Regions from separate parts of the Brevibacillus sp. FW306-2-1A-C05A genome, predicted to be linked through region 1. Evidence: riboswitches for the same ligand, from Rfam matches in the RefSeq annotation. Region 1 holds a riboswitch; each other region holds the start of a gene.
What was found. A riboswitch is a leader RNA that binds a small molecule or an ion and turns the genes downstream of it on or off. The one in region 1 is predicted to bind S-adenosylmethionine.

Region 1 (6,902 bases):
TGTGTTCGCTGTAGCCGCCCAGTGCAAGTCGTTGACGGAAGCTGCCGAGGCGCTGGGGATCAAGCAGCCAACCGTCAGCTTTCACCTTAAAAAGCTGGAAACCGCCCTCGGTGTGGAGCTGTTCTACAAGCAGCCGCGGCATTTTCGGCTGACCGAAGCGGGGAATGCTTTGTTGCCGTATGCCAGAAGAGTGTCCACCTTGCTGACAGAAGCCGGGCAGATCATGGAGGAGTTTCGTCACGGCGGCAGAGGCACGCTGAAAATCGGGGCGAGCTACACGCCTGCCACCTACTTTCTCCCCCCCTTATCTCGCCGCATTCCAGGCGGAGTACCCGCATGTCCTGCCGATTTTGACCGTAAAAAAAGCGCGGCCGCTCATGGAGCTGCTGCGCGACTTCGAAATTGATCTGGCTATTGTTTCGCTGTCCATGCAGCCCCAGGAAGGCTTGCACGTCATTCCGCTGCTGGCGGACGAGCTGCGTCTGGTTCTCTCTCCGCAAAATCCGCTGGCGCAAAAAAAAGACAATCGAACTGGCCGATTTGCAATCCGAGCCGTTCCTCATCCACGAAGCCGGCTCCACCTCCCGCGAGCTGGCCGAACGCTGGGCCCAGGAAAACCAGTTGCGCTGGCAAGTGCGCATGGAGCTTGGGGCGATCGAGACGATCAAGGAAGCGACGAAGCACAATATGGGCGTCAGCATCCTCCCCTATCGCAGCGTCGTGCGCGAAGGCGAAACGGGCGAGCTGGTCATTCGCGAGCTGCCTGGCTACGTCAACCGCAGACATATTTGCCTCGTCTATCGTCAGGATGACCTCTTGCCTTATCCGGTGACCAGCTTCATCCGTTTTTTGCAGCACCGCCGCCTACCAGACGCAAAAAGCCCCTCTCCGCTGTAAAAGGGAAAGGGGCGAATATGTAATTCGATGGGAACACTCTACGCGATGCGGACAACCCGCTTTTTTTCCACTTGCGGCAGGAAGGACAAATCCACATAAGAACGCGCTTCCTCCAGCCCGATGTCTTCTGCCAAAAGCAGCGCTTCTTCCTGGAAGGTAGGCGTACAGCTTCCTTCGTTCAGTTCACAGAGACGCTTCAGGCGTTTCAGGCGCTCTGCGCACTTTTCAGCCCGCATGCATTCATTGGCAAGCTCACATACATTGACGTGGCGCGCGTCTGCGATCATGCTGATGTCGTCCACATGCACAATCAGCCGCTTGCCTTCTTCTGTCACGAAGCCGATCGAGCAAAAATGCGCACCTGACATTTCCAAACGAGTGAGAACCACATTGGTGAAAACCTCTCCTGTGCGCAGTCGAACTTGAGCTGCTTCAATGGCTCCACCGATCTTCCGCTCGTTGGCGATCACCGTGTACATGTCAGTGTAACCGTTAATCTGATAGCGCATAGTACCCTCCCGCTCCTGATGAGATCAATTATCATTAACATCGTATAATGAAAATCATTATCTGTCAACGATGAGAATGATTTTTATTACTACTGCACGTCTTATGGTGCGGGAGGGGGGTTCGACTGGTAATGGATTGACAAGCAGGTGATAAAGCGTGGGCAGTGGACGGCGCGGGCAAGGGGGCAACGCAGACAAGCGCAGGTCAACATGGGGAAACATGGATGATCCTGAGATACGCGAGCAACCGACCAACGCACCCCCGGCAGTCTCACGCAACGCAGCCCCCAAAAACAAAACCACACTCCCCACCCCCAGGAAGTGTGGTCACCCGCTCTCCTACTTACTTCGTTTTCGCAAAAAGCCCCAACTGTTCGATCCGCTGAACCGCTTCGGCCAGGCGTTGTTCGTCCGACAGCAGGGCGGCGCGAACGTAGCCTTCGCCGCTTGGGCCGAAGCCGACGCCTGGTGCGACGACTACATGTGCTTTTTCCAGCAGCAAATCCGAGAACTCCACCGAAGTAAAGCCAGCCGGGACGGGGAGCCAGGCGAAAAACGAGCCTTGCGATGGCGGGGCCTGCCAGCCGATGCGGTGCAGATTGGAGAACAGCGCATTGCGGCGGCCTTCGTAGACGGCTACCAGATCGCGGACGCACTGCTGCGAGTCTGTCATCGCTTTGGCTGCGGCCATTTGGACCGCTCCAAACAGGCTGACGAAGTAATGGTCCTGAATCAGATTGATGAGCCTTACCAGCTCGCGATTGCCGACCATCGCGCCTACGCGCCAGCCGGCCATATTGTACGTTTTGGACAACGTGTAAAACTCCACGCCCACCTCTTTTGCCCCCGGCACCTGCATGAAGCTGACAGGCTTTTTGCCGTCGTAGCTGATCGCGCCGTACGCGAAGTCGTGGCAGACGACGATCTCGTGCTTGCGCGCAAACTGGACGGTTTCCTCGTAAAATTCAAACGGGGCGTTCACCGCTGTCGGGTTATTCGGATAGTTCAAAAACATCAGCTTGGCGCGGTCCAAATCGGCTTGCGGGATTTTGCTGTAGTCAGGCAAAAACTGATTTTCGGCCGTCAGCGGCATCATCGACATCCGGCCGTTTACGACCGCTACGCCGGACCAGTAATCCGGGTAGCCAGGGTCCGGTACGAGTGCCACATCGCCTGCGTTCATCAGCACCTGGCAAATTTCCACGAGGCCGGTTTTGCTTCCGAACAGGATCGCCACCTCTTCCTCCGGGTCGAGGTCCACGTCAAATTGTTGCTTGTACCAGTGCGCGACTGCCTGCTTCAGCTCCAGTCGGCCGGAAAATGGCGGGTATTTGTGATGCAGCGGATTTTCTGCCTGTGCCTTCAGCTCTTCCACAATGTGCGGCGGCGTAGGCAGGTCCGGGTTTCCTTGGCCCAGATTAATGACGTCATGCCCACAAGCGATGACTTTGTTTACTTTTGCCACCAATGTCGCAAAAAACTGGGTCGGGAGCCGATCAATCATGTCGGAAGGTTGGATGCGCATCTGTCTTCAGTTCCTTTCTTTTTAGGCCAATGTACAGCAAAAACCCCCTCTTTCCGTACAGAAAAAGGGGGAGATCAGCTTGGTCACGTCCTTATCTGTCAGGAATTATCCTGCTGGAATTGGCACAGCATCTGCAACGCGCAAGCGCGCAGATCCGCTGCCGGGCTTCATAGGGCCAGTCCCTCCGCCTCTCTTCATAAGTAAATCACACGGAATATACTGTTTTTAATCTTCTTCATACTACATTGCGGGCTCCGAACGTGTCAAGACGCTTCGCGAGGCCCGCGAATTTTTCCTGGCTACATCTTTTCTACGGTCGCGGCTGGCACTTTTCGGGTGCGACCTTGAAACGAGCTGTGCAGGGCGAAAAACGCGACAGACATTAGCGCCAGCCCCGCCATGATGTACAAAAGTCCTTGTGCCTGAAAATGCTGGAAAATGACCGCTCCGAGCAATGGGCCGAGCATGCGTCCCGCAGAGCCTGTGCCGGAGATCAGCCCTTGGATGAAGCCTTCTCGCCCCTGTGGCGTAAACTCTGCTGCCACGGCAGGCACGGCCGGCCAGACGAGCATTTCTCCAAGCGTCATGATGAACATCCCGGCGACAAAGCCGGCGTAGGAGGTCGTCTGCGACAAAATCAGCATCGACAGCACGAACACGTAGGAGCCGAGCAGCATCTGCGCTCGCAGCGTGCGGGCGAAGCGGCCAATGACCCAGGCGATCAGCGGCTGGCCGAACAAAATCAGGCCGCCGTTGATCGTCCAGAGCAAGCTGTACTGACGCAAGGAAATGCCCAACGATTGCATGTAGGTCGACAACACCGTCGTCCACTGGACGTAGACAATCCAACTGATTAACAGCCCGCTGCACAAGAGCAGTAGGGCGCCCCACGCCACTTTTTTCGTCGGCAGTTGCTGTAGCGGCGAAAGCGCCTCAACTGGCTTCGGCTTGGCAGCGCTTTGGACAGCAGCGGCGGGAGTGCCTGCGGTATTGGCTTGCTCCGCCCGATAGCCCCGCTCTGCAACTGCCTTGAGCTGCCGAGGCAAAATGAGCACGAACATGACGAGCACGATGACTTGCGAGATCGCGTTGCCAAAAAACGTCCAGGCAAACGAAATGCTCGCCAGCAAGCCGCCGAGGGCAGAGCCAGCCGCCACCCCGGCGTTGAGCGCGACGTAGATCATGTTGATCCCTTTGCGCCCGCCTTCCGGCCACAGCACGACAGCGAGTGCATTCATCACCGGAGAGAGCGTGCCGTAAAACAGCCCGTTCAGCAACAACAAGATCGTGTACAGCGTAAAGTCATGCGTGACGCCAAGCCCGACGGAAATCAGAATGACGCCGATTGAGGCAAAAACGATCGTGCGCATTTTCCCCCAACGGTCGAACAGCATGCCACCTGCGATGCTGCCGATCAAAAAAGCCCCCTGGTTCAATAACAGCAAAAAGCCCGCTACGGTCAGCGGCTTCCCTAAATAATCGTGGATATAGATGGTGACAAGCGGCCAAATACAAGCCATTCCGGTAGAAAAAATGATCGCAGCAATCGCCAGAAGACGAATGCTGCTCGGATAGGATTGCCATTTCTGTTTCATGGTTTAGTTCTCTCCCCGACGAAAATCGCCGCTTTTCCCGCCTGTTTTGCTCACCAAGCAAGTCGGACCGATTACCATGCCTTTGTCCATCGCCTTGCACATATCGTACACCGTAAGAGCTGCGACACTGACAGCCGTCAAAGCTTCCATTTCCACGCCCGTTTTTCCCGTCGTCCGCACACATGCTTCCAGGGCAAGCGTCGTCTCGTTTTCAAAAGCGAAGCGAATGTCGATCCCGGTCAAAGGAAGCGGATGGCACATCGGGATGATTTCCCACGTCTTTTTCGCTGCCATGACGCCCGCTACCTGTGCGACTGCCAGCACATCCCCTTTCTCTACCCGTCCTTCGCGAATGCGGGCGAGCGTTTCCGGCTTCATGACGATTTTGCTCTCTGCCACAGCCTCCCGTTTTGTGATGTCTTTTTCCGAGACATCTACCATCCGCGCACGGTTTTGTTCATTAAAATGCGTCAGTTGATCGTTCATGCAACTATCCGTCCTCCATCTATGCGATCCCGTTAAACAGCCGAAAAGCCTGGCTGAAATCGGTCATCTGTCTACTCCTACCTTACTCCCGCGGCTTGCGAAAAGCAATGGAAACATCGCTGCCAACTGCTCCAGCTACTTGTAGCATGCGTCTTCTCCTTCATTATCTTGCTGTTCTACTCGCAAATTCGTACAAAAACGCCGCGGTGAAGCTATACTGTGCGTACAACAACCAGCAGGCGTGCTGGAAACGATAAGGTCTGGAGGCGTTTGTCACAATGAAGGAAAAACAACATGTTTACTGGTCAAAAGTCATTTTGCAAGAGTGGAGCCTGCATCTCGCGGCCACAGCCAAAGGGCTATGCTTCGTCGGCTCCCAAAACGGCCCGTTCGCAGAGCTGAGCAATTGGTTCGCTCGTCGCAGACCCGGCCATGTTTTGGTCCAGGATCACGAGCAGCTCGCCCCCTATGTGGCGGAAATCAGCGAATATTTGCAAGGGGCGCGGCAGCAATTCTCGCTTGCGCTCGATCTGGAGGGCACGCCGTTTCAGCTATCTGTCTGGGACGCTTTGTGCCGCATTCCATACGGGCAGACGACGACTTACTCCGAGATTGCCGTTCACATCAAAAAGCCTGCCGCCGTCAGGGCCGTAGGAGCCGCGATCGGAGCCAATCCGCTGCTTTTGACCGTCCCTTGCCATCGGGTCGTCAGCAAAGACGGCAGCCTCACCGGCTATCGCGGCGGCCTGGACATGAAAACAGCGCTGATCGCGCTCGAAAAAGGAAGTCTTGCAAGGGGGATGCAGCATGGCTGAGCCGCTGACAAAACGCATCGCCCTACTCCCCTGGGAGCAGTTGCAACACAGTCTGGACGAGCAAGGCTTTGCCGTCCTCCCTCCTGTCTTGCAACCGGAAGAATGCCAGGAGCTGATCGCCACCTATCGCGAAGACCGCTTTTTCCGAGCGACGATCAACATGGCGCGATACCGCTTCGGCAGCGGAGAGTACCGTTATTATCAAGCTCCCCTGCCGCCCATAGTGGAGCAGTTGCGCGAGGGCTTTTATCCCGAGCTGGCCAAAACGGCGAATCGCTGGAACACACTGCTCGGACAGCAGCCTGCCTACCCTCCGTCGCTGTCCGCCTTTCTCGCCCGTTGCCACGAGCACGGGCAGGCCCGCCCGACGCCTTTGCTCCTGAAATACGAGGCCGGCAGCTACAACTGTCTGCACCAGGACATGTACGGCGACGTGTTTTTTCCTTTTCAGGTCGTCTTCGTCCTGAGCCAACAGGAAAGCGACTTTTGCGGCGGACAATTTTTGCTGATCGAACAACGGCCGCGAGCGCAAAGCAGAGGACATGTGATAACCTTGGAACAGGGGGCAGGCTTGATTTTTCCGACTGCCTATCGCCCTGTAGCCGGAGCGCGCGGCTATTATAAAACGACGCTGCGCCACGGCGTCAGCACGATCACCCAGGGAACGCGGTACAGTCTTGGGATCATTTTTCACGACGCAAAATAAGAAGGGACAAAAGTGAACAGCACTTTCTTTTACAAGCAACCAAAAACGCTGCTCAATAAAGGAACCGGATTTTTGACCGATTACACGCACTCGCTCAATCCGTACACGGGCTGCTCCTTCGCCTGCTCTTACTGCTATGTGCGGCAGATGCCCGTCTCGCTGTTTCGCGGGCACGAATGGGGGACGTGGGTCGATATCAAGACGGGAGCCGCCGCGCTGCTCGCCAAAGAGCTACAGCGGGCAAAAGCGAAGGGGCCCGTCTCCATTTTCATGTCGTCGAGCACTGACCCTTACCAGCCCGTTGAATATCGGGAGCAGGTAACGCGTTCGCTACTCGAAGTGATGGTGGAGCATCCGCCCGACTTTTTG
Region 2 (6,902 bases), on a different contig from region 1:
TCGTATTCCGCAACGGACTGGAGAAGCGCCTGGAGTTTACCGAGGTGCCGATCATCGTTCACGACAAGGAAGGCGATGCGGTTGCCCGCGTCAGCTACACGCTCGAAAACATGAAGGTGGAAGCAAACAGTCAGCGCATCTGGGCGTTTGATATCCCGTCTTCTTCGATTAAAAAAGCAGAAGTAAACCCGGACGAACTGAGTGCCTACATTCCGCAGGCGCGTCAACGCAAAAAAGAAAAAGCATATGTAGAGCCTGCTACCGAAGACAACAAAGGCCTGCTGCAGTAATGGATGAACCCTTTTTGCCAATGGTGAAAAGGGTTTTTCTCCTGCCATAACGTTCCAAATCTTGGGGAAACAGGGTTGCTTTTCGCCCTTTTTATCCGCTATGCTAGGACGAGAAGCATAATACTTGAATACCTTTTTGAACGTACTGAAATGGATAAGCGCGAACATTTATTCATTTCGATACGTTAAGAAAACCTTCCACGACAGCGCATGCCCCTTTGTTTGAGCGGGCGGCGATAGAGGTTTTCTTGCTGCGCTAGTTGCAGGGGAAAGTAAGGAAGGACTGTGTTTATGAAAAAATCGATTCAAATAGCCGTGTCAGTTGCGATGCTGCTCACGCTTGTACCGCTGGGCGTGCGGCCTGCACTCGCTGCCGCGCCTGCTTCCAATGACAGCTATCTGAGCAATCAGTTGCACATCAGCCAGATCAAGGCCGACAAGGCGTGGCCTGTAGTCAACAGCAACCAGGCGATTACGATTGCCGTGCTCGATTCCGGAGCGGACTACAATCACCCTGACTTGAAAGGGAATCTGCTGCCGGGTGTCAATCTGGTCAACCCGGGGAAATCGGCGCAGGATGACAACGGGCACGGGACAGAAGTCATCGGGGTTCTCGCTGCAAAAGGCAACAACGGGATCGGGGTATCAGGGGTAGTCTGGAACGCCCGGATTTTGCCGATCAAAATTTTGAACAAAGATGCAGTGACGAATGTGGACATGATTGCGAAGGGGATCAATACAGCGCTCGACAGGGGAGCCAAAGTTATCCTGATGTCGTTCAGCAGCCTGTCCTATTCCCGCTCCTTGAAAGAGGCCATTGACCGTGCGGAGAGAAGCGGAGCCGTCCTCGTCGCTGCCAGCGGAAACGAAGCAAGCCGCGTCGCCTATCCGGCTGCCTACCCGACAGTCGTTGCGGTTGGGGCCGTGAATGGGAAAAACCAGGCGATTTATCAATCGAATACGGGGCCTGAGTTAAACATTGTGGCGCCGGGGCTTAACGTATATACGACGAAGCTGGGCGGAAAGTACGGATCGTTTTCCGGTACGTCAGCGGCAGCGCCTCAAGTAGCGGGAGCGGCGGCCCTGATTTTGGCCCGCTATCCAAAGCTGACGGCGCTGGATGTGAGGCAAATGCTTTACCAGACGGCTACAGACCTCGGCGAGAGCGGCTGGGACCGGCAAACAGGCTACGGATTGCTGGACGTGAACAAGGCAGTGCGCAGCGCGCTCTCCGGCGACTTTTTGGAGCCGAACAACTCTTTGCAGCGAGCCAAAGCATTCCCTATCGAACAGCAAATACGCGGCAACCTGGGGCCAAACGACACGGTAGACTGGTTTAAAATGGATGTGCCGTATGACGGAAAAGTCAGCTTTACGGCGACGATTAACTCCGGGGTATCCTCCGCCATGGCGGCTACCTTTTACCCGGAAAACCGAACGCCGATTACGCAGTATTTTGGAAACGGGGATACCGTTACCGTCCCGGCAAAAGCGGGCAGGATGAACATCAAGCTGATGCGAAACGGCGGCGTCAACTCGTTTGCCTACGTGCTGACGAGCAAGTTCACGATCAACCCGGACCGCAATGAGCCAAACGATACGATGGCGACGGCAAGGCCGCTGGTAGGCAACCAGATCAGCGTCACAGGCAACTTCCACCAGGAGGGCGACCAGGACTGGTTCTCCTACTACGTCCGCGAATACGGGCATATGGATGTGACGGTGACTCCCGACAACAAGCGGGTGGACCTGGTGCTTGCCATAGGAAAGCAGGAAACCGGAAAAAATACGGTTTGGGACCCGCTCTACGACAACGTCGACCGCGATAATCCGTCCGAGCGTGCGAGCAAGGAAGTCTCCCCGGGAAAATACTACATTCGGGTCAGCGAGTATCAGCAAAATGCGGTGAACGGCGAATATCGCCTGGATCTCGGGTTCACCCCGCTGAAAAAAGATTTGAACGAGCCGAATGATACGTACAGCAGGGCGTCGCCGCTAGCCGCTGGAGGGGTCATGACCGGAACGATTCCGACGGCTTCGGATGCAGACTGGTTTCAATTTACGCTCAATACAGACTCGTACGTCACGATTCGAGCCCCGTTTATTCCGGTATCCAGCGGTTTTCGCATCGCTCTTTACAGCGAGAAAAACATGAACTACGCGCTAGCTTCGACAAACGAAGTGGCTGAGCTGTCCGATCGGGGCAGCGAGATTTTCAGCCTGCGGTTGCCAAAAGGCAAGTATTACGTGCGCCTGAACAGCGGCATTCCGTTCAAGTACGATGCGTACAAATTGACAGTCACGCAGCAGCCCCTCGTTTCGGGGTATCGGGATATTTCCGACCATTGGGCGCGCACAGAGATCGCCAGGCTGAGCTCCAAAAGAATTGTCCAAGGCTTCGGCGATGCGACGTTCAAGCCTAACGAGGCAGTAACTCGTGCGCAGTTTGCCACAATGCTGCTGCAGGCGATGCGCGCGACCGGCTCGAAGGTAGCCAGCGCGTATTCCGGACGGGAAGTGTTTTCTGATTTGCCAAAAAAGCACTGGGCGTACAACACCCTTGGAGTGGCTTATCAGCTCGGAGTCTTGAAGGGGTATCCAAACAGTCAGATCAAGCCTGACCAAGCTGTTTCGCGGGCGGAAATGGCCGCGATGATCGCCAGGGCGAAGGGCGTGGCTCTGAACAGCAGCAGCGCACCGAGCTATCGCGATGTTCCGGCCGGCCATTGGGCAGCACCGGCGATCGGCGCTTTGACGGCAAGAAACTGGCTAAACGGATACGGTTCGCTCTTCAAGCCACAGGGCAGCGCTACGCGGGCCGAGGTTGTTGTATTAATCGCCAAATCGTATCAAGTGTAAGAAAAAATTTTCCGCTTTGCGTTCGACAGACGCATGGCATGGCTATATCGTCCTTGTGAAAACGCGGCTTCGATCACCTCAGACGCTTCCCGCAGGCGATTCCAACAGCGTTTTGTACAGGGCGATTTCGGCCAAAGAGGTGCTCTGGCAAAAGTCTATTGACACCACCTCAAAAAACAATTATTCTATAATCCGTAATGGATACTCTTATCCAGAGCAGGCGGAGGGACTGGCCCTATGAAGCCCGGCAACCGTCTGGAGCGGTGCTAACCAGCAGGACGGAAATCTGTTCTGGCCGATAAGAGGATGAAGGAAGCTAAAAGCGCTCAAACCTTTTCCTCCAAAAGATGGAAAAGGTTTTTTATTTGCGTTTACGTCGATAAAATCCTGACTCGGCTACCAAACTATTTGTATGAGGTCAAAGGAGGTATTTTCTCATGGCTTTGCAAAAAGGTCGTCGTCTGTTCACATCTGAGTCTGTAACCGAAGGACATCCGGATAAAATTTGTGACCAAATTTCCGACTCCATCCTGGACGCCATTTTGGCCAAGGATCCAAACGCTCGCGTAGCTTGCGAAACTTCCGTAACTACCGGGCTGGTTCTCGTAGCCGGTGAAATCACCACCAACACGTACGTGGACATCCAAAAGCTGGTGCGCGAAACGATCCGTGAGATCGGTTATGATCGTGCGAAGTTCGGCTTTGACGCTGACACTTGCGGCGTAATCACTGCGATCGGCGAGCAATCCGCTGACATCGCTCTCGGCGTAGACCAGGCTTTGGAAGCGCGCGAAGGCAAAATGACCGACGCTGAGATCGAAGCGATCGGTGCAGGTGACCAAGGTCTGATGTTCGGCTTTGCTTGCAACGAAACACCTGAGCTGATGCCGCTGCCGATCAGCATGTCTCACAAGCTGGCTCGCCGCTTGACTGAAGTTCGCAAAAACGGCACACTCGCCTACCTGCGTCCTGACGGCAAAACGCAAGTAACGGTTGAGTACGATGGAGACAAGCCAGTTCGCATCGACACCATCGTGATTTCGACTCAACACGCTCCTGAGACTACCTTGGAGCAAATCAAGCAAGACCTCATCGAACAAGTTATCAAACCAGTTGTTCCGGCTGAGCTGCTGGACGCTGACACCAAATACTTCATCAACCCGACTGGCCGCTTCGTAATCGGCGGACCTCAAGGGGACGCTGGTCTGACTGGCCGCAAAATCATCGTAGACACTTACGGTGGCTACGCTCGTCACGGCGGCGGCGCGTTCTCCGGTAAAGATCCGACAAAAGTAGACCGCTCCGGCGCTTACGCTGCTCGTTACGTAGCGAAAAACATTGTGGCTGCTGGCCTGGCTGACAAATGCGAAGTGCAAGTGGCTTACGCAATCGGTGTAGCGCAGCCTGTATCCATCGCTGTTGATACTTTTGGTACAGGAACCGTTTCCGAAGAAGATCTGGTGAAACTGGTGCGCAAACACTTCGACCTGCGTCCGGCTGGCATCATCAAGCAGCTCGACCTGCGTCGCCCTATCTACAAACAAACAGCGGCTTATGGCCACTTTGGACGCAATGACCTGAATGTTCCTTGGGAGCAAACAGACAAAGCAGAAGTTCTGAAGCAAGAAGCTGCGCAACTGGCAAAATAAGAACGACAAAGAAAGAGCCTGGTAAAGCTACTGGGCTCTTTTTTTATTACGGGGAAAAATTTTCCAGTTATTGGTGGGCTTTAAGCGAAGGGAAAATGTAGGACTGTGTCGAATCTCCTAGTGAGGAAGTAGAGGAGGGGTTTCTTTGCCGAACAAAAGGCTCTTCCTGACCGTATTTGTTATTTCTTTATTACTGGTTATGTCTGCAATGGGGATTGGTGAATTTTACCAATCAAAAAAGAATGCGCAAAAAGTGCAACCTTTTCCCCAAGTAGATACGTCTATAAGCATAAGCGAGGCAGAAATTGCTGAGCCAAACGTCACGCAGAACGAAAAAGCAACGGTAAAGCCGAAAAAGTGGTATAACAATCAGGTAGTCGTCCTGACGTATCACCATGTCACGGATGCATCAGGCCAGCGCTACGTCATTTCGCCTGAGCAATTTGCAAAACATATGTCGTTTTTGCACGAAAACGACTTGCAGCCGATCTCGTTGGATGAGTTTTTGCATTTTGTGGATACAGGGAGCTTGCCGACCGAAAATGCTGTCCTGATTACCTTTGACGACGGCTATGAGAGTTATTACACGAAGGCTTTTCCCACCTTACGTACATACGGCTACCCGTCAGTGAACTTCGTGATCGCAGGGCGCTTGCGAGATGTAGCCGATCGAAAACGGGAGAACATGACGACGCCACTTACGCGTCAACAAGTCATGGAAATGCTTCACTCTGGGCTGGCTGATATCGGTTCGCATACGTACAGCCTGCACGAAGAGGAAGCGCGGAATGAATGGGGAGAGATGGGGCCAGAGACGGCTCCCGTCTATTTGCAGGATTTACAACGACTAGAAAATGAGAAAGAATACAGGGATCGGCTCTACGTTGATTTCAGTATGTCTCGTGCAGGCTTGAACAAATGGATGGGCCGGGAGATAAAAACGATTTCATTGCCTTTTGGCTACACGAATCCCATCGTACTGGAGACAGCGCGACAGGCAGGCTACGGATATGTCTTTACTTCTACACCCGGTTTTGTCAAAAGGGGAGTAGATCCGTTCGCCATTCCACGAAATGATGTGGGCCTGCGAGATGTAGATGAGGTCAAACTCCATCAGTTGTTCACGAAAGCGAAAAAAGAGTTCGAAGGAGAGCAATCATGAACAAAGTGATCGACATCAGCGTGCTGGATGGGGTGATTAAGAGAACCATTGAAACTGTGGAAACGAGTAAAACCCAAATTTTTGATATAGCCGAAAGTGCCAGACAGCAAGGCAACTCGTTGAAGTTTGACTTGCACGAGCTTCGGCAGGAAATCTCGAAGGTCATCCAAAAGGTCGATGCGCTGGAGCTGGCCTATCGAAAGTCGCGCAACAGGCTCGTTCAGGTAAGCCGCAACTTCCACATGTACACGGAAGACGACATTCGCATCGCCTACGAGGAAGCGAGCCGGATACAGGTGGAGCTGTCCATCTACCGCGAGCGGGAAAACAACCTGAAGCGCCGTCGCAACGACCTGGAGCGACAGTTGCGAACGCTGGAGGAAACGATCGACCGCGCCGAGAAGCTCGTTTCCCAGATGAGTGTCGTGCTCGGCTACTTGACTGGCGACCTGAGCAAGATCGGAGAAGCGCTGGAATCGGCCAAACAGACTCAATTGATGGGGCTGAAGATCATCCAGGCCCAGGAAGAGGAGCGCAAGCGTGTCGCACGCGAGATTCACGACGGACCGGCCCAATCGATGGCAAACGTCGTGCTGCGCTCTGAAATCGTGGAGCGGATGCTGAAAAACGAGCGCATTCTGGAAGCGCAAATGGAGCTTCACGAGCTGAAGGAAATGGTTCGCCTGAGCCTGGCTGACGTAAGACGGATTATTTTTGACCTTCGCCCAATGGCTCTTGATGACCTCGGACTGGTGCCCACTCTGCAAAAATATATCCAGACGTGCGAAGAACGTATCCGTGCTTCCATTGATCTGGTAGTATTTGGTGTGGAGCCACCGCTGCGCAGCTCTGTCAAAGCTGCGATTTTCCGCCTCGTTCAAGAATGCTTGAACAACGTGGAAAAGCACGCTGGAGCTTCTTCGGTACAAGTGAAGCTGGAGT
Region 3 (6,902 bases), on a different contig from region 1:
GCCGAGCGCGCACCGTACTTCGCCAAAATATCGCCGCCGATACGATCCAGCTCTTTTGTCGTGATGCCCGCCCGGACGGCCTTCAGCATCGCTTCTCTAGCTTCTGCCACAATTCTCCCGATCCGCTGCAAAGCGAGCAAGTCGTGTTCATTTTGAATCGACATGCCGTGTCCTCCTTCGCTGAAAATGTATGCCAAAACCAAATCCGAACCCGCTCCATTTATTGGAACACATTTCTGTTCAAATCGCAAACGCAAAGCCTGGCAGCCAAACGCACAAGCTAAGCGGGGCTTACCTCGTACCGTCCATCCCCCGTCTGCTCGCGGATAAATCCGATCGAAATCCGGTTAAACTCTTCCGGCTGATCGACATTGACCACGTGGCCGCAGTTCATCAAAAGGCGCAACTGCGCATACTGTCTCTGACTCACACACGCTTGAACCGCGGGCAAAAACATGTAGTCTTCGTCGCCCATCACAAACAGGGCCGGAATCGGAGGCTCCTTCGCCAGCAGGCTGCATAAAAACGCATTGATGCCGTGCGTCAGCGAAAACCAGCGCTTGAACTCTTTTTGACAAAGCTTTTGCGCTTCTCTGACAAATAACGACCGGGATTCGCGATGGCGCGCCCGCGGCATGATGACCCAGGCAAACAGTTTGTACAGCCACATGTACGGCACGATGTGCTTGACGAGATTGCCGAGCGCAATCAGCACCTGCGAACGCAAATTCAGCCGGGTCACGGCTCCCGCCAAAACCATCGAGCGTATTTTGTGCGGCTCCAGCTCTGCTATGATCTGCACGATGATCGTCCCGAGCGAAACCGCGACAAAATGGCTGGAAGCGATGTTCTCGTGCTTCATCACCTCGATAATGTCGCGGCTCACGTCCTCGAACGTGTATTTCGGCCGCCGCTTCCCCAGATGCTGCTTCGACCTGCCATGACCGCGCAAATCGACGAGGAGAATATTAAAATGTTCTTTGTAAGCTTTGATCTGTTTATACCAGATGGATGAGCTGCCGCCCGCGCCGTGGACGAAGGTCACCCATTCATAACCCTCACCGCGTATGTACGTCTTATAATGAATCACTTATATCCCCCCAGAGGTATTATAGCGGAGGGATGTTCTGTGTGAAACTATTACCATTTTCTTGCATGAGAAAACTTGGCTGCGCCGAGCCAATGGCGAAGCCTTCACGGACCTAGCGGGCATCAGTCTTGCTCTATCGTTTCGTTCGAAGTCTCGTTATGTTGCTGCACTTATGCTTTGATAAGAGTCTTATCCATTCTTATCTGTTACAAAAAGGATTGGAACTATAAAAAATTGTTTGCAGTGTAGTGGCGTGATGAGCCGAACATGATGCTGTGGGGTTGGTTGGGTTTTTAAAGCTCCTTTATCGGCGCTTTTGGTGTGGCGAGAAAAGAGACGAAATCGCTGTAACTTCTTGGGCTCCCTGCTGGGGGTATCACTGCCCGGCTCCGGGGAAAAAGACACTACAAAAAAGAAAGCTTGCGGTGGGATTGTCGTCTTTCTTGAGAGCTATTAATGCTAGCCTCCCTGACGATACAACATGCATGCTTTTAGAAAAACCGCTTCCTTGTCTTAAGCACTTTGCTTCCTGATCTACAACCCAAAATCACCCCCGAACGACAGAAACAGCTCGTAGAGGAAACAGGAGAAAGCAGCGAAGGCCTTTGGGACTCCTACCCAGCCTCCGCTCCCCCGCTAGAGGCCCAAGTACCTGTAGCGCTTTCTCCTGTTTCCTCTCACCACTACCGCGACGATCAACCGTTTTCCAAGCAGCCAGTCCGCCTTGATCCCACGGCTCGCAATAAAAACCACATTCTCGCCTAAACTAACCTAAACTACCTTGACTGCACCAAGTCGCCAAGCAATCGAAAAAAAACCTCCGTCCCAAAAAGGCACAACTCTTGCTTTCCTCGCCTTCGCAGCCTCGCCATGCTGCACGTACACTGATAAGAATCGTACCCACTCTTCTTCTGCCCAACAAAAACAGGCCGCCAGCTTCTCCCTGACGACCTGCCTTGCACGCGCGAACGCAAGCGCAAACACCTCTACGCTTTTCTTTTCCGCCGAAGCTGGTAATACGTCACAGCCAACGCCAGCGCCAATACCGTCCCTTTGATAATATCGTAGGCGTAGTACGGCAGGTTGAGCATCGTCATGCCGTTGAGCAGCACCCCGATCAGGATTGCGCCGACGAACGTCCCGAACACATTCGGCTTGCCCGCGCCGAATACAGAGAAGCCGACAAACGCCGCTGCCACTGCATCCATCAGCATCGAGCCGCCGCTGCTCACCTGGCCTGTCCCGATCCGCGCCGCCAAGAGCATCCCGCCCAAGCCGGCAAACAGCGCGGATAACACGTAGGCGAGCGTGCGGTAGCGATTGACCGGAATGCCTGACAAGCGCGCGGCTTCCAGATTGCCGCCCGTCATGTACAGCATCCGTCCTTGTCTGGTGTAGGTCAGGTAGATGTGCGTGACCGCGACCAGCAAAAAGGTCAGGATAACTGGCACAGGCAGCGAGAAAATTTTGCCTTGGCCAAGCCACAAAAACCACTCCTGGAATTTCCCCGGAGCCATCGAACCGTCTTCCATCGGCATGTTGGCGTAGATCGAGTAGCCTTTGGAATACGTCATGTGCAGCCCGTTGACGATGTAGAGCATCGCGAGCGTCGCCAGCAGGTCGGGAATCCGGATTTTGACGACCAGAAACGCGTTGACCAGCCCGACGATCAGGCTGAGCGCAATCGGAACGACCAGTGTGGCGAACACGCCCTGCTCGTACCAGACCATCATCGAGGCCGAGACGACGGTAGTCAGCGACACCGTCGAACCGACAGACAGGTCAAAGCCCCCGACAATCAAGGAAAACGTAACGCCGATGGCGACAAACGTCACGATCGAGATCGAGCGCAAAATGTCCGTAATGTTGTCATACGTAAAAAAATACGGGTTGGTCAAACTGAATAACAGCATAACGATAACAATAACCGCAACCGTTCCGTATTTGTAAATAAAATCAAACAGGCTGAATTTTTTACCTTCCACGTTACTCACCTCCGCTTGCATAATACATAATCCGCTCCTGCGTCGCTTCCGCCCGGCTCAGCTCCCGGACGATTTTCCCTTCGAACATGACCAGAATCCGGTCCGCGATGCCCAGCACCTCCGCAAACTCGCAGGAAAAGTACAAAACGCCCTTGCGCTGCTCCGCCAGCTTTCCGATCAGGCGGTAAATATCGCTTTTCGCGCCGATGTCCACGCCTTTGGTCGGTTCGTCAAACATGAAAATTTGCGCATCCGTATCGAGCCATTTGCCGATTGCGACCTTTTGCTGGTTCCCCCCGCTGAGGTGGCCGACGAGCTGGCCGATGTCCGCTGTCTTCACACCCAGCCGCTGCACCAGCTCCCGCGCTTGCCCCGCCTCGACTCCCCTGCGGACAAACCCGAGGCGCGACCATTTCCACAAAGTCGAGACAGACAAGTTGTTTTTTACGGATTCCTCAACAAAAATGCCTTCTTTTCGCCGCTCCTCCGGGACGAGGACGATCCCTGCATCCACGGCTTCCTTTGGCGAGCGCAGGCGTACCGCCTTGCCTTTCAGCCTGATCTCGCCAGCTTCGGCCGCATCCGCTCCGAACAGCAGCCGGGCCAACTCCGTCTTCCCTGCCCCGACAAGTCCTACGACGCCTACGATCTCGCCCTCGCGAACGCTTACATCCGCACCGCGCACCTTGCCGCCAGCCACTCCGGCCGCTTCCAGGATCACTTCGCCAATCGGCAGCTCCACCTTCGGGAACTCTTCCTCGAAGCTTTTGCCCAGCATGTTCCCGATGACTTCATCCATCGTAGTAGCGGCCGTCTCGCTCGTGGCAATCAGTTGACCGTCGCGCATGACCGTGATCCGGTCGCAGATTTCGAAAATTTCCGGCAGCCGATGGGAAATGTAGATGATCCCGACGCCTGCTTTTTTCAACTGGTCGATAATGAGAAACAGCCGCTCGCTCTCCTTCGTGCTCAACGGGGCTGTCGGTTCGTCAAAAATGACGTACTTCGCTTTTTGCACGGTCGCGCGGGCAATCAAGATCAGTTGCTTTTCGGACAGCGTACATTCCTCGACGAGCATGCGCACAGGGATGGAAAAGCCGAAGCTTTGCAAAATGCTCTCCGCTTCCTTGTGCAGCCCTTGCCAGTTCATGAGTCCCTTGCTGCTTTTGGACACGATCTGGTCGAGCAAAATGTTTTCCGTCACGCTCAAATACGGGATCAGCGCCGTATCGACTTCCTGGTAGACGCACTGGATGCCCAACGCTTTCGCATCCTGCGGCGATTGGATCGAGACGTCCTTGCCGTCAATCGCGATGCTGCCGCCATCCGCCTGATACGCGCCTGTAAGAATTTTCATCAGCGTGCTTTTTCCCGCTCCGTTCGCTCCGAGCAGCGCGTGCACCTCGCCAGCCTTGACTTCAAAATCGACGGAGCGCAACGCAGGCACGCCGGAAAACTGCTTCACAATCCCTTTCATCTGCAAGCTGGACACTTTTCGCCCCCCCTAAATAAACAAGATTCCCGTTGACAAAAGCAACGGGAATAGCCAAACCAACCAGCTCTATTTGCTTACTTGCCCCACTCTTGTACGTATTGGGACAGATCGCCCATCGTTACTTTTTTATCCTTTGGCAAGTCTTCCTGTTTGACCAGCACCGGATTCAGCTTCACGCTGTCTGGCACTTGCTCGCCTTTCATTTTTTGGAAAACGGTCTGCGCATGAATGCGTCCGATATTCGACGGATCTACCGCTGCTGTCGCGACCCAAGGAGAGTTTGGCTCCTGGATCAGTTGCAAGTCTTCGTCGCTCAGGTCGATGCCGTACACCTTGATCTCGGTGCGTCCTGCTTGCTGGATCGCACGGGTTGCCCCTTTGGCAAATTCATCCCACGATGCCCATACGGCTGTAATGTCGCCTTTGTTCGGATACTTTTTCAAAATCGCTTCCATCTGCGCTTGCGTATCCAGCGCGGTGTTGTTCGTTGCCGAGCCAAACGCGGCGATTTCCTTGATATCCGGGTATTTTTTCAGGAATGCTTCATACGTTACCTGGCGCTTTTCCATCGGCGCAAAGCCCGCTACCCAAATTTTCACGATGTTGCCTTTGCCGCCCGTATCGGCAGCCAGCTTTTCCAGGCTCAACTCGGCCAGCTTGTTGTCATCTTGCTCGACGACAGGGACGCCCGGCAGCTTGATATCGGTGTCGAACAGCACAACCGGGATCTTTTTGTCGACCGCTTTTTGCGTGCCTTGCTGCAGCGCTTCCGCCGTACCGTGGTCAATCAGGATGCCGTCAAAATTTTGGTTCACCGCAGCATCGAGGTTGGAGGCCATTTTCGACAAATCGGTATCTGCGTTGAATACGGTCAGCTCGCCGCCGTTTTTCTCGACTTCCTGCTTCACGCCGTTAATGTATTGGGCAGAAAACGTGCCGACGTTTTGGCGCATAATCAAGGCAATGCGCTTCGCCTTCTCGCCGCCGGAAGCGCCGCTTCCCGCCTGATTTTGGGTGTCCGCTCCCCCGCCGCAAGCGGTCAAGGCCAGCGACGCAGCCAGTACGATTGATGTGACAAGACCCAGTTTCTTTTTCATCGAAAAATCCCCCTTTTTCTTTCTTCCTGCTGAGCTTCAAGCTGAGGAGGCGACGACCTTCCAATAGGAAAAGCCTCTTTCAACAGATGAAAGAGGCTTGATCGACAAGATTCGCGCCTCTTATCTGTCAGGTATCGCTACCTGTTGGAGTTAGCACCTTGGCTCGCAAGACGGTGATCTTGCCAGCTAGGTTGCCGGGCATCATAGGGCCATTCCCTCAGCCTTCTCTGGATAAGAGTAGTTTTTATTTTCGCAACGTTTGTATTAATATATACAGACTATAATCCTTGTTTTACCCATCTGTCAACTGGGTTTTTGAAGCTTTTGTCCTCCAAAATAATCCCAACTCGATGTCCAAATTTTGGAGGAATTATGTAAGGTCTTGTCGAAACCTTGTAGATTGAAGCAAAAGCCATGCAAATTTGCGATGGGGATGTCTAATGAGTCTACTAAAAGAACTAATCTTGCAAATGTTTTTTGCCTTGACACCGTTTGTTTTGTTCAACATCTATTACCGCGACCGGATGCGTAACTATAGCCGTTGCTTTATTCTCGTAACCAGCTCTGTCTGCATGTTTCTGGCGATGACCTTCGCTTCGAGCGTCAACGAAGGAATCATTTTCGACATCAGGCACGTCATCGTCTTTTTCGCTCTGATCTACGGCGGAGTACGAATCGCCTTGATCGTGCTGATCGAATCAGCGCTGTACCGCTTTTATCTGGGCGGCGAAGGCACCTGGGTCGCCATGCTCGTAATGGCCGCCACGTTTGCAATCTCCCTCCTGATATATCAACGCTACAAAGCCAGTTATCGGAAAACACTGTTTACTCTTTTGACGGGTGCGCTTTTTTCCCTGATAGATTTGGGGTTGACCTATTTCAATTTTCCCACCTATGTATCCCATCAGCTTCCCTATCATGTGCTTGTGATTCCCGTTCAAAATTTTGTCGGCATCTGGCTGTTGATGTCGTTATTTAGCAAATGCGTATCAGACAAGGAATTGTTCATTCGCCATGCCCAAAACGAAAAAATCGAGACGATGAGCCACGTCGCCGCTTCACTGGCGCACGAGGTGCGAAACCCGCTCACGGCCGTCAAAGGATTTTTGCGCCTGATCCAGGAGGACCCGGGAAACATTGCGAAAACCGATCAGTACATTCGCATCAGCATGGACGAGATTCAGCGCACGGAAGCGATTTTGACGGAGTACCTGGCGCTGTCCAAGCCGCTCAAG

Region 2: linked by a shared signal. The riboswitch ahead of metK (methionine adenosyltransferase) and the one ahead of AC3WJN_RS07215 (pyridoxal phosphate-dependent aminotransferase) in region 1 are both predicted to bind S-adenosylmethionine.
Region 3: linked by a shared signal. The riboswitch ahead of AC3WJN_RS21195 (sugar ABC transporter substrate-binding protein) and the one ahead of AC3WJN_RS07215 (pyridoxal phosphate-dependent aminotransferase) in region 1 are both predicted to bind S-adenosylmethionine.

What each region holds. Positions count from the first base shown of each region.
Region 1 covers NZ_JBYSWV010000006.1:112,156-119,057, reverse strand. Annotated here, with positions in the region: partial or broken gene AC3WJN_RS07235 (LysR family transcriptional regulator) at 1-103, shown strand, start outside; partial or broken gene AC3WJN_RS07230 (LysR substrate-binding domain-containing protein) at 282-461, shown strand; gene AC3WJN_RS07225 (LysR family transcriptional regulator substrate-binding protein) at 403-897, shown strand; gene AC3WJN_RS07220 (hypothetical protein) at 936-1,406, opposite strand; gene AC3WJN_RS07215 (pyridoxal phosphate-dependent aminotransferase) at 1,750-2,931, opposite strand; SAM riboswitch class I at 3,020-3,134, opposite strand; gene AC3WJN_RS07210 (MFS transporter) at 3,231-4,526, opposite strand; gene moaC (cyclic pyranopterin monophosphate synthase MoaC) at 4,530-5,012, opposite strand; gene AC3WJN_RS07200 (methylated-DNA--[protein]-cysteine S-methyltransferase) at 5,291-5,827, shown strand; gene AC3WJN_RS07195 (2OG-Fe(II) oxygenase) at 5,820-6,533, shown strand; gene AC3WJN_RS07190 (SPL family radical SAM protein) at 6,546-6,902, shown strand, end outside.
Region 2 covers NZ_JBYSWV010000062.1:9,127-16,028, forward strand. Annotated here, with positions in the region: gene AC3WJN_RS23485 (SLAP domain-containing protein) at 1-290, shown strand, start outside; gene AC3WJN_RS23490 (S8 family peptidase) at 582-3,149, shown strand; SAM riboswitch class I at 3,354-3,454, shown strand; gene metK (methionine adenosyltransferase) at 3,587-4,798, shown strand; gene AC3WJN_RS23500 (polysaccharide deacetylase family protein) at 4,944-5,960, shown strand; gene AC3WJN_RS23505 (sensor histidine kinase) at 5,957-6,902, shown strand, end outside.
Region 3 covers NZ_JBYSWV010000046.1:26,397-33,298, reverse strand. Annotated here, with positions in the region: gene map (type I methionyl aminopeptidase) at 1-164, opposite strand, end outside; gene AC3WJN_RS21210 (alpha/beta fold hydrolase) at 281-1,090, opposite strand; gene AC3WJN_RS21205 (ABC transporter permease) at 2,077-3,075, opposite strand; gene AC3WJN_RS21200 (sugar ABC transporter ATP-binding protein) at 3,077-4,567, opposite strand; gene AC3WJN_RS21195 (sugar ABC transporter substrate-binding protein) at 4,645-5,667, opposite strand; SAM riboswitch class I at 5,785-5,905, opposite strand; gene AC3WJN_RS21190 (ATP-binding protein) at 6,108-6,902, shown strand, end outside.